3 regions of the Cupriavidus sp. GW823-FHT06D04 genome follow, and region 1 is predicted to be linked to each of the others. Evidence: predicted binding sites of a transcription regulator. Region 1 holds the regulator's gene; each other region holds the start of a gene.
What was found. The regulator LexA, encoded in region 1, represses DNA repair genes until DNA is damaged. The targets are predictions, from matches to a motif close to ACTGTATNNNNATACAGT.
Positions count from the first base shown of each region.

Region 2: a site for LexA is predicted at 2,249-2,266, ahead of AC1Q7H_RS21925 (CppA family protein). Genes of this name have one in related genera too.
Region 3: a site for LexA is predicted at 2,919-2,936, ahead of AC1Q7H_RS39255 (DUF2471 family protein). Genes of this name have one in related genera too.

Region 1 covers NZ_JBXAHL010000009.1:68,813-73,147, reverse strand. Annotated here, with positions in the region: gene AC1Q7H_RS14150 (hypothetical protein) at 1-289, shown strand, start outside; tRNA gene AC1Q7H_RS14145 (tRNA-His) at 396-471, shown strand; gene AC1Q7H_RS14140 (hypothetical protein) at 530-907, shown strand; gene AC1Q7H_RS14135 (hypothetical protein) at 947-1,117, opposite strand; gene lexA (transcriptional repressor LexA) at 1,228-1,881, opposite strand; gene AC1Q7H_RS14125 (asparaginase) at 2,140-3,132, shown strand; gene rpsF (30S ribosomal protein S6) at 3,251-3,625, shown strand; gene priB (primosomal replication protein N) at 3,703-4,002, shown strand; gene rpsR (30S ribosomal protein S18) at 4,006-4,284, shown strand; gene rplI (50S ribosomal protein L9) at 4,317-4,335, shown strand, end outside.
Region 2 covers NZ_JBXAHL010000018.1:88,054-92,388, reverse strand. Annotated here, with positions in the region: gene AC1Q7H_RS21935 (2-hydroxy-3-oxopropionate reductase) at 1-639, opposite strand, end outside; gene AC1Q7H_RS21930 (malate/lactate/ureidoglycolate dehydrogenase) at 715-1,818, opposite strand; gene AC1Q7H_RS21925 (CppA family protein) at 1,932-2,216, opposite strand; gene AC1Q7H_RS21920 (DUF1345 domain-containing protein) at 2,324-3,076, opposite strand; gene AC1Q7H_RS21915 (FAD-dependent oxidoreductase) at 3,133-4,335, shown strand, end outside.
Region 3 covers NZ_JBXAHL010000082.1:318-4,652, reverse strand. Annotated here, with positions in the region: gene AC1Q7H_RS39280 (LacI family DNA-binding transcriptional regulator) at 1-935, shown strand, start outside; gene AC1Q7H_RS39275 (hypothetical protein) at 1,044-1,283, opposite strand; gene AC1Q7H_RS39270 (DUF2188 domain-containing protein) at 1,578-1,799, opposite strand; gene AC1Q7H_RS39265 (hypothetical protein) at 2,162-2,332, opposite strand; gene AC1Q7H_RS39260 (hypothetical protein) at 2,353-2,607, opposite strand; gene AC1Q7H_RS39255 (DUF2471 family protein) at 2,616-2,906, opposite strand; gene AC1Q7H_RS39250 (hypothetical protein) at 3,144-3,719, shown strand; gene AC1Q7H_RS39245 (RES family NAD+ phosphorylase) at 3,729-4,313, shown strand.

The sequences.
Region 1 (4,335 bases):
GGGGGGCAGCGTGGAAAGAGCAAACGTGGAAAACGAAGCGCCGTTCGGTGTTGTCTATGAAGACTTCAGGGTGGTCTGGGTTGCCGAGCAACTGCAGGACGGCAAATGGACGGCACGCTACTGCTGGCACCCCGGCACTTCGGAAGCCGCGGGCAAGGCGTTGCAGGAAGCCGTGCTGAACGGCAAGTCGCGCCGCCTGTTGGGGCAGTTCGATACCGAAGCCGAGACCGTCGAGGCCATCAAGCAGGCAGTGCTGCTTGAGGCAAAGTGGAGCCCGTCCCGAACCTGAGCTTTTATCTAAAAAAAATTGTGCCGGATACTAGCCATCCCGGAAAACTGTTTGTATAATCTTGGTTTTCGTCGATCAGCAACGTAACGCGCTGATGACTTCTACGGTGGCTGTAGCTCAGTTGGTAGAGTCCAGGATTGTGATTCCTGTCGTCGTGGGTTCGAGTCCCATCAGCCACCCCAAAGCATTTTCCAGAACGGCGCCTCGCGAGGGCGCCGTTTTGCATTCCCCGGGGATGGTATGTCTGTTCGAGCGGCAGTGATTGGCGTAGCGATGGCAGCCATGGTGGCAGGGTGTGCCACCGGTACTTCTGAAAAGGACATTCGCGCGCGTGCGCCCATGCGCTTGTTCACGCCAGCAACGATGGGCGATGTTGCGAAATGCCTGCGCAACAATCTGGGCGATGACGCCGCGGTCATCAACTATCCGGCGAAGAACCAGACTGAGATCCGCATCGGCCAGACCACGTCTGGGGGTGAATACCGATACGCCTATCTGATTTCGCTGACGGCGAAGCCGGATGGTACGGCTCTGGAACTGCGCAAGAGCGATACGTGGTTCCCGCAGCTGACGCCGCAGGAGCTGGAAGCCGAAGCCAAGGCGTGTGTGCGTAGCTGAGGGCGGGGCCCACGGCTACGCGGGCTGCGCCCGCAGGGTTCAGGCAGCCAGCTTTTCGGCGGTTTCGAGTTCAAGCATGCGGCAGATCGCCGCCATGCTGCCGACCATGGTGCGGCGCTGCGTACCCTGGTAGACGCGTACGCCCTTGCTCTGGCGGAACGGCACGGGCTTGACCGGGCGACGGGCGGCGACTTGGTGGATTTGCGGCATGGTGGCACCTCTTTTGGGCAAAGCGGGGTCAACACCCGGCAAGCCGGGTGGCGTCTGCAAAGCAATGGAAGCGGGTGGGCCCGCGCAGGCTCGCTGCCTGCGGTGCCCGGCTAGAAGCCGGAAGATCGGATCAGACCGACGGCGATGCCTTCCAGCGAAAACTCCTCGCCAGGCTCCACGATGATGTTGGTGAAGTCCGGGTTTTCTGCGATCAGTTCGATATGGCCACCGCGCCGCTGCAGGCGCTTGACGGTCACGTCATCACCCAGGCGCGCCACCACGATCTTGCCGTTGGCGGCTTCGCTGGCGCGGCGCACGGCCAGCAGGTCGCCATCGAGGATGCCGGCATCGCGCATGCTCAGGCCGCGCACGCGCAGCAGGTAATCGGGGCGTTCGTCGAAGACCGAGGCGTCGACCTGGTACTGGCGGTCGATATGCTCGGCGGCGAGTATCGGGCTGCCGGCAGCAACGCGGCCCACCAGCGGCAGCGTCAGCTGCATCACGCCGGCCATCGGCAACGAAAACTGGTCAGGCATTTCCGAATCGCTGCGTGCCACCTTCAGGCGGATGCCGCGTGAGGCGCCCGGGGTCAATTCGATCACGCCCTTGCGTGCCAGCGCCCTCAGGTGTTCTTCTGCGGCATTGGGCGATGAGAAGCCGAATTCTGCGGCGATTTCGGCGCGCGTGGGCGGAAAGCCGGTGCGGCGGATCGTGTTGCGGATCAGATCGAAAATCTGCTGCTGCCGGGGTGTCAGGGTCGCCATGGGATCGCCATTCCGTGCGGGGCCGCGGGGATTCCGGGTAAGGGATCGGTCGATCCTTTATCCTGCATCCGGCTGGCCAGGCACTGTATGTTTAAACAGTATGCTGTGATTTTATACAGTATCGGCCTGAGCGCAAGCAGAATTTTTGGGGCGTGTCGCATGGATGGATTTGTGGATCGCCAGCGCGGGCCCGCGGCGAGGCGGGGCGCGCCCGTTACAATCGGCATTCCTGTTTTCCCACTTTCTTTGCACGCCTCCATGACCCAATTGCCTCGCATCGTCGTACTTGCCACCGGCGGCACCATCGCTGGCGCGGCCGGCAACTCCGCCAGCAGCGCTCGCTACCAGGCGGCGACCGTGCCGGTGTCGTCGTTGCTGGCAGCGGTGCCCGCGCTGCAGTCGGCGGCCCGCATCGAAGCCGAGCAGGTGGCCCAGGTCGACAGCAAAGACATGACCTTCATGCTCTGGCAAACGCTGGCGGCGCGGGTTGAGCACTGGTCCGCGCAGCCCGACGTGGCCGGCATCGTGATCACGCACGGCACCGATACACTGGAAGAAACCGCGATGGCGCTGCACCTGACGCAATCGTGTCCGGTGCCCGTGGTGATGACGGCGGCAATGCGGCCATCGACGTCGCTGTCGGCCGATGGCCCGCTGAACCTGCTGGATGCGGTGCGCGTGGCCGCTCATCCCGATGCGCGCGGCAAGGGTGTGCTGGTGGTGCTGAACCAGCAGATCCACGCTGCGCGGGATGTGGCCAAGGCCCACACGTCGGCGGTCGATGCCTTTGTCTCGGCCTGCGGGCCGCTGGGTTTCGTGCAGGATGACTACGTGCGCTTCGCGCGCGCGCCGCGCGCGGCCTGGGTGATTGGGCCGATGCCGACGGCGTGGCCGGTGGTGGAGATCGTGGCCAGCTACGCCCAGCCGGGCAGGGTGGCTGTGGATGCGCTGGTCCGCGCGGGCGTCGCCGGACTGGTGGTGGCTGCCGCTGGCAATGGCTCGGTGCATGAGGTGCTGGCCGAGGCGCTGGCCGATGCCGCTGCCGCGGGTGTGGCCGTGGTGCGCAGTTCCCGCACCGGGGCCGGCCATGTGGCGATTCCGCCCCAGCTCAGCCCGGCGGATGGGGCTTTTGTTTCCGCAACGGACCTCAATCCCTATAAGGCGCGCGTGCTGCTGGCCATGGCGCTAGCAGCCGACGCAGGGCTGGCGCGGGATCCGGCGAGGCTGCAGGCCTTGATTGCCAACGCCTGATTTGCCTGTGTAAACAGCGGCTTGCGCACTTGCCGATACGCGCGCTATAATGTAAGGCTATTCAACCTTGCCACACCGGACTCGTGACGCCCGGGTGGCTAATCCAAAAGGAGCGTCAATGCGTCATTACGAAATCGTCTTCATCGTCCACCCGGACCAGAGCGAACAAGTGCCGGCCATGATCGAGCGCTACAAGCAGCTCGTGACCTCGCAGAACGGCAACGTTCACCGCGTGGAAGACTGGGGCCGTCGCCAGATGGCTTACATGATCCAGAAGCTGGCCAAGGCTCACTACGTTTGCCTGAACATCGAATGCGGCAAGGAAACGCTGGCTGAACTGGAACACGCGTTCAAGTTCAACGACGCCGTCCTGCGCCACCTGATCGTGCAGACCAAGAAGGCCGAGACCGCACCTTCGCCGATGATGAAGGAAGTGCAGCGCGAAGAAGCCCGCAAGGCCGCGCAAACGACCACCGAAGGCCAGGCCGCCTGAGTGCGGACTGCGGTGCGTGCCATGGCTGACAGCGTCAGCCATGGCAGCATGGATTGCAACCAGCAAGAGGCCCCGCGTTGAACCAGCTTCGGCTTGCCGCCACCCTGGCGGAACGCGATGCCCTGCGCTATACCCCGGCCGGGGTCCCCGTCGTGAACTGCATCCTGCAGTACAGCGGCGAGGCCGTCGAGGCGCAAACGCCGCGGCAGGTCGAGTTTGCAATCGCAGCGATGGGGATCGGACAGGTTGGCCAGCGTCTGGAGCGGTTGCCGCTCGGCACGCTGCTCGACTGTGAAGGATTCCTGGCCCGCAGGCACCGCAACAGCAAGGCTCTCGTCTTTCACATCACTGGATGTAAAGCATTCGAAAAGGATTGAATCATGGCATTCGTCAAACGTGACAACAAGAACAAGAAGCGCTTCCAGCAACAGAACCCGCTGTTCAAGCGCAAGCGCTTCTGCCGCTTCACCGTGGCTGGCGTGGAACAGATCGACTACAAGGATCTGGACACCCTGAAGGACTTCATCGGCGACAACGGCAAGATCACGCCGGCCCGCCTGACCGGTACTAAGGCTCACTATCAGCGTCAGCTGGATACGGCCATCAAGCGTGCGCGTTTCCTCGCGCTGATGCCGTACACCGACCTGCACAAGAACTGATCAGGCCCTAGGTCCGTTAAGGAGAGAATGCGATGCAAATTATTCTGCTGG
Region 2 (4,335 bases), on a different contig from region 1:
GGCAAAGCCGCCCATCAGCGCCTCGCGCACGCGCGCGGGATCGGCGCCGGCGCGGGCGGCCAGCACCAGCGCTTCGCTGACCGCCTCGATGGTCAGCGCCACGATTACCTGGTTGGCCACCTTGGCCACCTGGCCGTCGCCGGCCTCGCCCACGCGCGTGATGTTCTTGCCCATCAGTTGCAGGATCGGCAGCACGCGGTCGAATACTTCCTGCTTGCCGCCGGCCATGATCGACAGCGTGCCCGCCTTGGCCCCGACCTCGCCGCCGGAGACCGGCGCATCAACATAGTCGGCACCGAGCGCCTCGATGCAGCGCGCGAACTCGCGCGTGGCGATCGGCGAGATCGAGCTCATGTCGATCACGGTGACGCCGCCTGCCGTGTCGGCAAGGCCGTCAGCGACCCCCTTCTCGCCAAACAGCACCCGCTCCACGTCGGGCGTGTCAGGCAGCATCAGGATGATGGTCTCCGACTGCTTTGCCACCTCCTCGGCGCTGGCGCAGGCTTTCACGCCGGCATCCTGCAGGTCCTGCGGCACGCCGCTGCGGGTATGGGCGGACACGGTATGCCCGCCCTCGACAAGGTGCTGCACCATGGGCTTGCCCATCACGCCAAGTCCGATAAAGCCGATCTTGCTCATGTCAGTGTCCGGTAGTGGTCAGGCGCCAGGCCGGCCGTGCGTCGCGCACGACGCCGGGTTCATCTCTGATGATAGTCAGTCGCAAGCCAGCGCAGACAGCGGCCCCGGCGCAGGCTGCGCGCTGGCGCGCGCGGCCGCCACCCGCGCGGCGGCATCGTCCAGCTGGGCCAGCGTGCCGGCGTCAACCGGGACATGGGTGGCGCGGGCGGCGCGCCAGGCCCGTTCGGGCTCGCCCGGCAGGCGGATGCCATCCTGCCCGGGCTGCAGTCGCGATGCCTTCATCCACTCGGCGAACGCCGCTACCTCATGCCCGAACGACGTGCTGGTGCCCAGGCGCGCGGGATCGAACACGATCGCCAGCATGTTGTTCCAGACCGCATGCTCATGCCGCAGCGTTTCGGGGCGGATGGTGTGGCCGCCGGTGACCGCGGCGCCCAGCAGCTCGCACATCACGGCCAGCACATGGCCCTTGTGCTCGCCAAAGGGCCGCAGCGCGCCTTGCGGCGCGCCGTCGGCGGGGTACATCACGGCAGGATCGGCGGTGGGCTCGCCGTGCGCGTCCAGCAGGCAGCCGGGCGCCACCGGCACGCCCTTGTTGTGGGCCACGCGCACCTTGCCCAGCGCGATCGCGCTGGTGGCGAAGTCCAGCACCAGCGGCGGCTCGCCCGCCACAGGCACGCCGATGGTGAACGGGTTGGTGCCGTAGCGCGCATCGTAGCCGCCGTGCGGCGCCACGATGGGCTTGGACAGCACGTTGACGAAGTGGATCGAGATCATGCCGGCGGCAGTGGCCTGCTCGGCCCAGTGGCCCACGCGCCCCAGGTGGTGCGACTGGCGCAGGCCCATCACGCAGACGCCATGCTCGCGCGCGCGGCCGATAGCCATGTCCATGGCCTGCGCCGTCACTGCCTGGCCCATGCCGCGGTTGCCGTCCAGGCTCAGCATGCTGCCGGCATCGTGCAGCACGCTGACCTGCTGGTTCAGCTGCAGCTCGTCGGCCTGCCAGGCCAGCACATAGCGCGGGATCATGCCGACGCCGTGCGAGTCATGCCCGCTCAGGTTGGCGCCGACCAGGTGGTCGGCCGTCAGGCGCGCCTCTTGTGCGCTGCTGCCCGCGGCAAGCCAGAGATCGGCCACCCACTGGTGCAGGGCGGCGGTAGGGATGCGATGTTCGCTCATATCGGCCTTGGCTAGGGATGAAAAAAGCCCCGTGCCGTGTGACGGCAACGGGGCTTCATGATACGGCCAGCGAGAGCTCGGCGGCGCCGGCGTGGCCGGTGATCGGCTACTGCTTACTGGCGCAGCGCAGCTTCGGCAGGTGACTGGCCAAGGATTTCGCGGATACGGGCCAGGTAGGTATCGCCCACCGCGCGGTGCATGCGCGCTGCCTCGGCCGCGAACTGGCGCCGGCTGGGTGGGCGGATGCCCAGGCTGCGGCAGATCGTTGACAGGTAAGGCTTGCGCTGGCCGCCCAGGCGCAGTGCCGCGGTCTGCAGCGCGGCATCGCCGATGCGCCCGCGCAGCCAGGCCAGCACCTGGCGGTCATAATCGTTTTGCACACGGATCAGGTGTTCCATGGACGGGACTCCTACTGTTCATCCATACAGGTACTGTAAATATATACAGTATCCGGCGGGATGCAAGGAATTTGTCCACGAACACTTTGGCCGCGTGGTCAAGTCGCCTACAAGCCACCCAGGGCGTTCACGGTGAACGCCAAAATCCCCATGTTGAACAGAAACGCGGCCACGCAGTGGCCCAGGACCACCCTGCGCATGTGGGCGCCGGCGATAGTCACGTCAGACGTCTGGAAAGTCATGCCCAGCGTGAAGCTGAAATAGAGGAAGTCCCAATAGCTGGGGTCCTTAACGCCCGGCACCTGCAGCCCGCCCTGGTCGCCGGTGGCGGTCTGGAGATAGTAGAGATGCGCATAGTGCAGCGTGAAAACGGTGTTGGCAAAAAGCCAGGACAGGATGAGCGTGGCGACGATCAGCGCGATGTCGGCCCAGTGCGGTGTCTCGGGGCGCGCGATCAGCGTGCCGATCGCGACCAGGATCACCATCGAGAGCAGCACGGTGATCGCGAGCAGCGCGGTGCGGTTGGCATCGTTGTACTCCGCTGTACGCCGCATGGCCGCAGCATCGGCGCGCAACAGCGGCAGCGCGGCGCCAAGGAAGACAAGGGCCGCGAGATCGAAGCCGATCAGCAGCGCAATACGTGGCTCTGCGCCGAGCGCACCCGCGGCGAAGGTCGCAACAATCAATATGGCGCCGCACAGCAGAAAGCGTGCGGGTGCAATGCGCTTGCCGATAGCGAAGCGGGAGGGTCTGTTCATGGGGCAGTTATCCGGATGACCCTTCGTCAGGAAAGGAGGCTGGTCACCCGTGAATAATATCCGTGCCGTGGCGCAGTTTGTAACGCTGCATGCGCCTTTCATTTGACGGTATCGAGGTCGATAATGGCCCTGTGCCATGACCGGCAAGGAGAGACGCCATGACCAAAAGCTCTTCCTCCAAGGATGAATGCGATCTCGCCCAGGGCGTGCCGCTGGCTGACCTTGCTGATGGCGGCATGGTGACAGGCCAGATTGGCGGCGAACCGGTCTTGCTTGTGCGACGGGCTGATGAACTGTTTGCCATCGGTGCGACCTGTACCCACTATGGGGCGCCTCTGGCGGACGGCCTGCTGGTCGGCGACACGATCCGATGTCCATGGCATCACGCCTGCTTCAGTCTTCGTACCGGCGCGGTCCTGGGGCCGCCCGCCCAGGACGATTTGAAATGCTGGCGCGTGGAACAGCAAGACGGAAAGGCCTTCGTCCGCGAAGCGCTGCCGGCGGTGCAGCCACCGCGACTTGCCGCCGCCCAACTCCCTGAATCCGTGGTAATCATCGGCGGCGGCGCAGCCGGGACTGCCGCGGTCGAAACCCTGCGCCGGGAAGGCTATAGCGGCCCCGTCACGCTGTTGAGCGCCGATCGTTCATTGCCGTACGACCGGCCGAATCTATCGAAAGACTACCTCGCCGGGACGGCAAACGCGGACTGGCTGCCAATGCGGCCACCGACGTTCTACGCGGATCACGACATCGATGTGCGCGCCGACAACCGTGTCGTCAAGCTCAGCCCCGCGCAAAAATCCGTCACGCTCTCGGATGGCAGCAACGTGAGCTACGGCGCGCTTCTGCTTGCCGTCGGTGCCGTGCCGATACGGCTCGACGTTCCTGGCGCATCCTTGCCGCACGTGGGCGTGCTCCGTACGCTGGCCGACTGCGACGCATTGATCGCGCGTCTCGGCACGGCATGCCGATGCGTCGTGGTGGGCGCAAGCTTTATCGGGATGGAAGTCGCGGCAGCGCTGCGAACGCGAGGCCTGGAAGTGCATGTTGTCGCGCCCGAAGCGCATCCGATGGAGCGGGTCCTGGGTGCGGCGCTCGGCGGCATGATCAAGGCGCTTCATGAATCGCACGGGGTAACGTTCCATCTCGGGGCCACGGTGGCGGAGATTCAGCCGGATCGGGTGAAATTGTCGACCGGCACGGAGCTGGCCGCCGATCTGGTCGTGACCGGGATTGGCGTTCGCCCCGACGTGGCCTTGGCGCAGGACGCCGGCCTCGCGCTGGACAAGGGCGTGGCGGTCGATGAATTTCTCCAGACGAGCGAACCTGGCATCTATGCCGCGGGCGATATTGCGCGCTGG
Region 3 (4,335 bases), on a different contig from region 1:
GGACGGGCTATGCGAGCGCAAAGTTGCGGGCGAGCGTACTGGCCGCAGTGGACGCACTCGGCTACGCCCCGAGCTTCGCCGCGCGGCATCTGCGTACTGGACGCAGCCGCACGGTGGGGTACCTGGTCTCAAATATCCGCAACCCGCTCTTGGCCGCGCACTTCAGCGAGGTGGAACGTCACATGCAGGCCGCCGGGTATTCGCTTGTGGTGGGAAATACGCTGGATCAGCCGCACCGGGATCGCGAACTGGTCTCGCTCTTCGAGACGCGTCGGCTGGAGGGAATCATTGCCGCACCCAGCGTGGAAAGTGAGTCGCCGGCGGATTTCCTGTTCAGTTCGTGCGAGTTGCCTGTTGTGATCCTGGACCGGGAAACGCCCATCCCGATGGACGTGGTCACGCTCGACCATCGCGCCGGCGTCCGGCAGTCGGTGGAGTACCTGGTCTCGCTGGGGCACCGTTGCATTGCGCTGTTTGGCCCCAGCGAGCACATCCGCCCTGGTCGCGAAAAGCTATTGGGATACCAGGAAGGGTTGGCAGCGGCCGGCATTGCCTATGACCCGGGCCTGGTCTTCATGTCGCGTTCCGCCGTGGATTCTTCACGCGTGCAGATGAGTGCCATGCTGGCGCTGGACCGACCGCCGACCGCCATCATCGCGCTTGGCACCCGCCTGCTTTCGGGCGCCGTCTATGCAGCGCGCAAGGCTGGTCTGGAAATCCCTCGCGATCTCTCGGTCATCGGAATCGGTACACCGGAGACCCTTGAGCTGATGTACCCACCGCTGACTACACTGCGCTTCAATATCGAAGCTGCTGCGGAAGCCGCTGCACGACTGATGCTCGACCGGCTTGAAGGCATCGCCGATGCGCCGCCACGAAATGTCAGTGTGCCGTTGGATCTTGTGCTAGGAGAGTCCTGTACTCCACGAAAATGACGCCCCTGCGCGGCAGCCGATCGTGAAAATTGCATGAGCGATGCCGAGAAGCACGGGATGGCCTGCCAGCCTGCAATCGGCCGACGGCACGCATTGGTGACCGAGAGACTAGGGCAGGGCAGAAAAATCGAAATGGGCGGCCGCATACACGGCGTTGCACGCCCAGACTTCTTCCCCGTCTTTGTAGAAGGTCGCCCACTTGCCGTCACTGACGCAGTGGGCGCCGGGGAAGACCTCATCGTGACCGTTGCTATCGTCCAGCGGGAAGGGGTCGTGGGGCACGGCCCAGGAGTGGCCGCTCGGTAAGGCTTCGATCGATTTCCGCGTCATACTTTTCAGCACCGCCATGCGGTGTCACGTAACGTACAAACCCTGCCGCCCCGGCAAAACGGATCGTGTCAATCCTGCAAAGGCGTGACATCGTCGCGAGACAGCTCGTGTAGGCTCGCAGCCCATTGCCTCTTGCTTATCCAGTGTAATTTCGCCATGGCGCCTCGCGTGAGTCGTTGCCATACGAATGACTCTTCCCGGCTCTTCTACACCATACACGGGAGCAACACGGTTGCCGTCCTGTCGGAATTCGCTGGCGCGGCGGACAGCACGGAGCGGGCCGTACCGGCTGCGACTCCATTGTCGACCAGGCTATCCCTTGATGTCGCGCGGATCGTTGCCAAAGGAGTTTCGCTCCCGGATCTGGCCGTCGCGACCGTGAATGAACAGCTCGACCTTCTTCTGCTTGGCTCTCTCCGTGCCCGCGGCGATCGCTTCGGCCTGGGTATCGAATGTTTCGCGGGCGTGGCCACCTTCCGTCTCAACGGCCCAGCGATTGTCGGCTGGAACCACATGGATGTCTTGTCCAGTCATGACTGTCTCCTGAAGTTATGGTGCCAGTCTGTGCCGGGCAAAAGGGCGCCGGTATCAGGCGCCGTCCGACAATATTTCCCTGCGCCGAGTGGAGCAAACGATACGCGCAATTCGGCCTAGGGTTACGGGCACAAAAAAAACGCCCGCACATCGGCGGGCGACGGGTTAGACATCGCAAGAGGTCAACTCACGACGCGGGCGATTCTCGCTGAAATGTATAGACATTCATATCCCTCAATTTGGGGGAGGGTCTAAAGCTTCTGCTCGGTATGCCGACCCGAAGTAGTGCGTGTACCTACCATGCTGCGCGCACTTCTTTTCGATGAACAGCCGGACGGTACCGGCGTGTCCGGCCTCGACTATCACCTGGTGGTGGTCTGCCGACTCGCGCGTGGCGCGCCCTGAGTGCCCAGCGCGGCGGCGATGTACTGCCCGTGAAGGGTGCCGAGGATGCCGTTCTCCGAGTGCACCAGGCTCTCCCCATTGGTTTCTGCCGGAAGGTGGCACCGGGCCGCCAGTTTGCTGTTGCCCATGGTTCAGATCTCCGTGCGGTTCAGCGCAAGGTGAAGCGGACCGTGGTCGCATCCACTGCAGCCCATGGGCCTACGGCCAGGCGAATCAACTGGCCGTCCTCCCAGTAGGACAGGAAGTCGGGCCGCCACTTCAATGCGCGCAACTGTCTTGCTTCCAAGCCGGTCACGACGAGGCCGCCAGCCGTGGCCGCGATCGCCTCGCACGGCAACCGCAGCGCCTCGCTGTCCTCGCCGAAATAGTGGGCTTCGAGAAAGATGGTCGTGCTCGCGGCCATGTGGACGTTCAGTTGACGCGTTTCCAGGCGTCCTGGATCGCGCTGAAGGTGATCGGCACCACTTCGCTGCCCGAGAAGTCGGCAGGCGTGTCGTCCTTCGGGTAGCTCAGAAACGGCGAGGCCTTCAGCATGCGAAGCAGGTTCGGCGCGTGCTTTCCCGATTGGCCCACCTCGTGCATGACCTCAGTCTCGATTTGATGAATGAGCTTCCAGGTCAGGATGCCAGCGGCTCGGTGCTTGGCAACAATGGCTGGCGTGGCCTGGACGATGGCAGATTCGGCGGCTTGGATTGAGTCCATGGTTTGGTGAGAACTGTATGGATATACAGTATAGAGAGACTTCCGACCTCAGCGCCAGCGGAAATCAGCGCACCCTGTTTGCGGCTGGCGTGAACAGCATCGGAGTGGCCCGCCATCTTGGGACTTAGGTTGATTTGGTTGACATGGTTGCAAAACCGGCCTACATTCAAACCATAGTTAGCCAATCAGGGGCTTCCCGTGGCGAAAGCAACACATACCCATTCAAGAGAGTCGGACGTGGTCTTCCTGGATCCGGAGAGCGAAATCGCACTCCGAAGCGCCGTGGGCGCGGCCTCGATGTTCAGTCAGAAGGCAACTCGGCAGCTGTTGGATCTGCCCGATGCCGCGCTCGGCCGGCTTTTGAAAAACGGACTCGCGCAGGTGTCTGACCTTGGGGTTCAAGTCCATATTGGACGCACCCGTCCTACGGTGGACATCAAGGCGTTCGAGGCTAGTGCGGCGCATTCCCGCGAAGCGTTGATCGAATCGGGAGAGATCGTCTCGTCCGACCAATTGATCAACGCCTTGGGGCTGACGCGCCAAGCTCTCAGCAAGGCGGTGCTCGCCAAGCGTATGTTCACGGTGAATGTGGGTACGAAAGTCTTTTACCCAGCGTTCTATGCCAGGTCAGATATCGACCGCAAGAAGGTAGAAGAAATCACCAAACTGTTGGGGGACTTGCCGGGTTGGACAAAGTGGCAATTTTTCACGACCGCAAAGGGCTCGCTCGACAAAGCCACGCCCCTGGAGGCACTCGAACAAGGCAAGTTCGAAGCGGTCAAGAAAGCCGCCGCGGCTTTTGCCGAGCGCTGAGGAGCCATTTTGACGATTAGTGCCCCGGGCGGTAATTTTGACTTGTTTGGACTCCACATTGAAAAAGTCTCACCGACAGAGCTGATTCGTATCTCGCGCCATAATTCTAATGAGCCATACTTCGGCAAGTCCGGCGGCAACCGATTTGACGATCCGCAAAGGCGCTATGGCACTAGCTATTTCGGCTTCACGTTACCCTGCGCTTTCGCCGAGACGGTCCTTCACGATGAAGTCGCCGGCCCAACTGGTTTTCAGCTGACAGCGGCCCAACTCGATCGGTATGTGCTGACCTTCCAAGGCGAGCTGTTGAATCTGGCTGCGCTGTATGGGCCGCATTTGAAGAACCTTGGGGGTAACGCGGCAGTCTCCAGCATGACGCCCTACGACATCCCGCAACAATGGTCGCGTGCGCTGCATGACCATCCGGCGCACGTGGACGGCTTCTTGTATATGTCCAACCACCTGAACGACCAGAAGGCGCTGGTTGTCTTTGAACGCGCCAAAGAAAAGCTGGCAGTTAGCAACGCGATTCAATTTGATTGCCACCCTCAAGCGCCTAAGGTGTTCGAGATCTTTCGCTTGTTTCCCATTTGAACGTGACTCGCTCGGAAGCGGC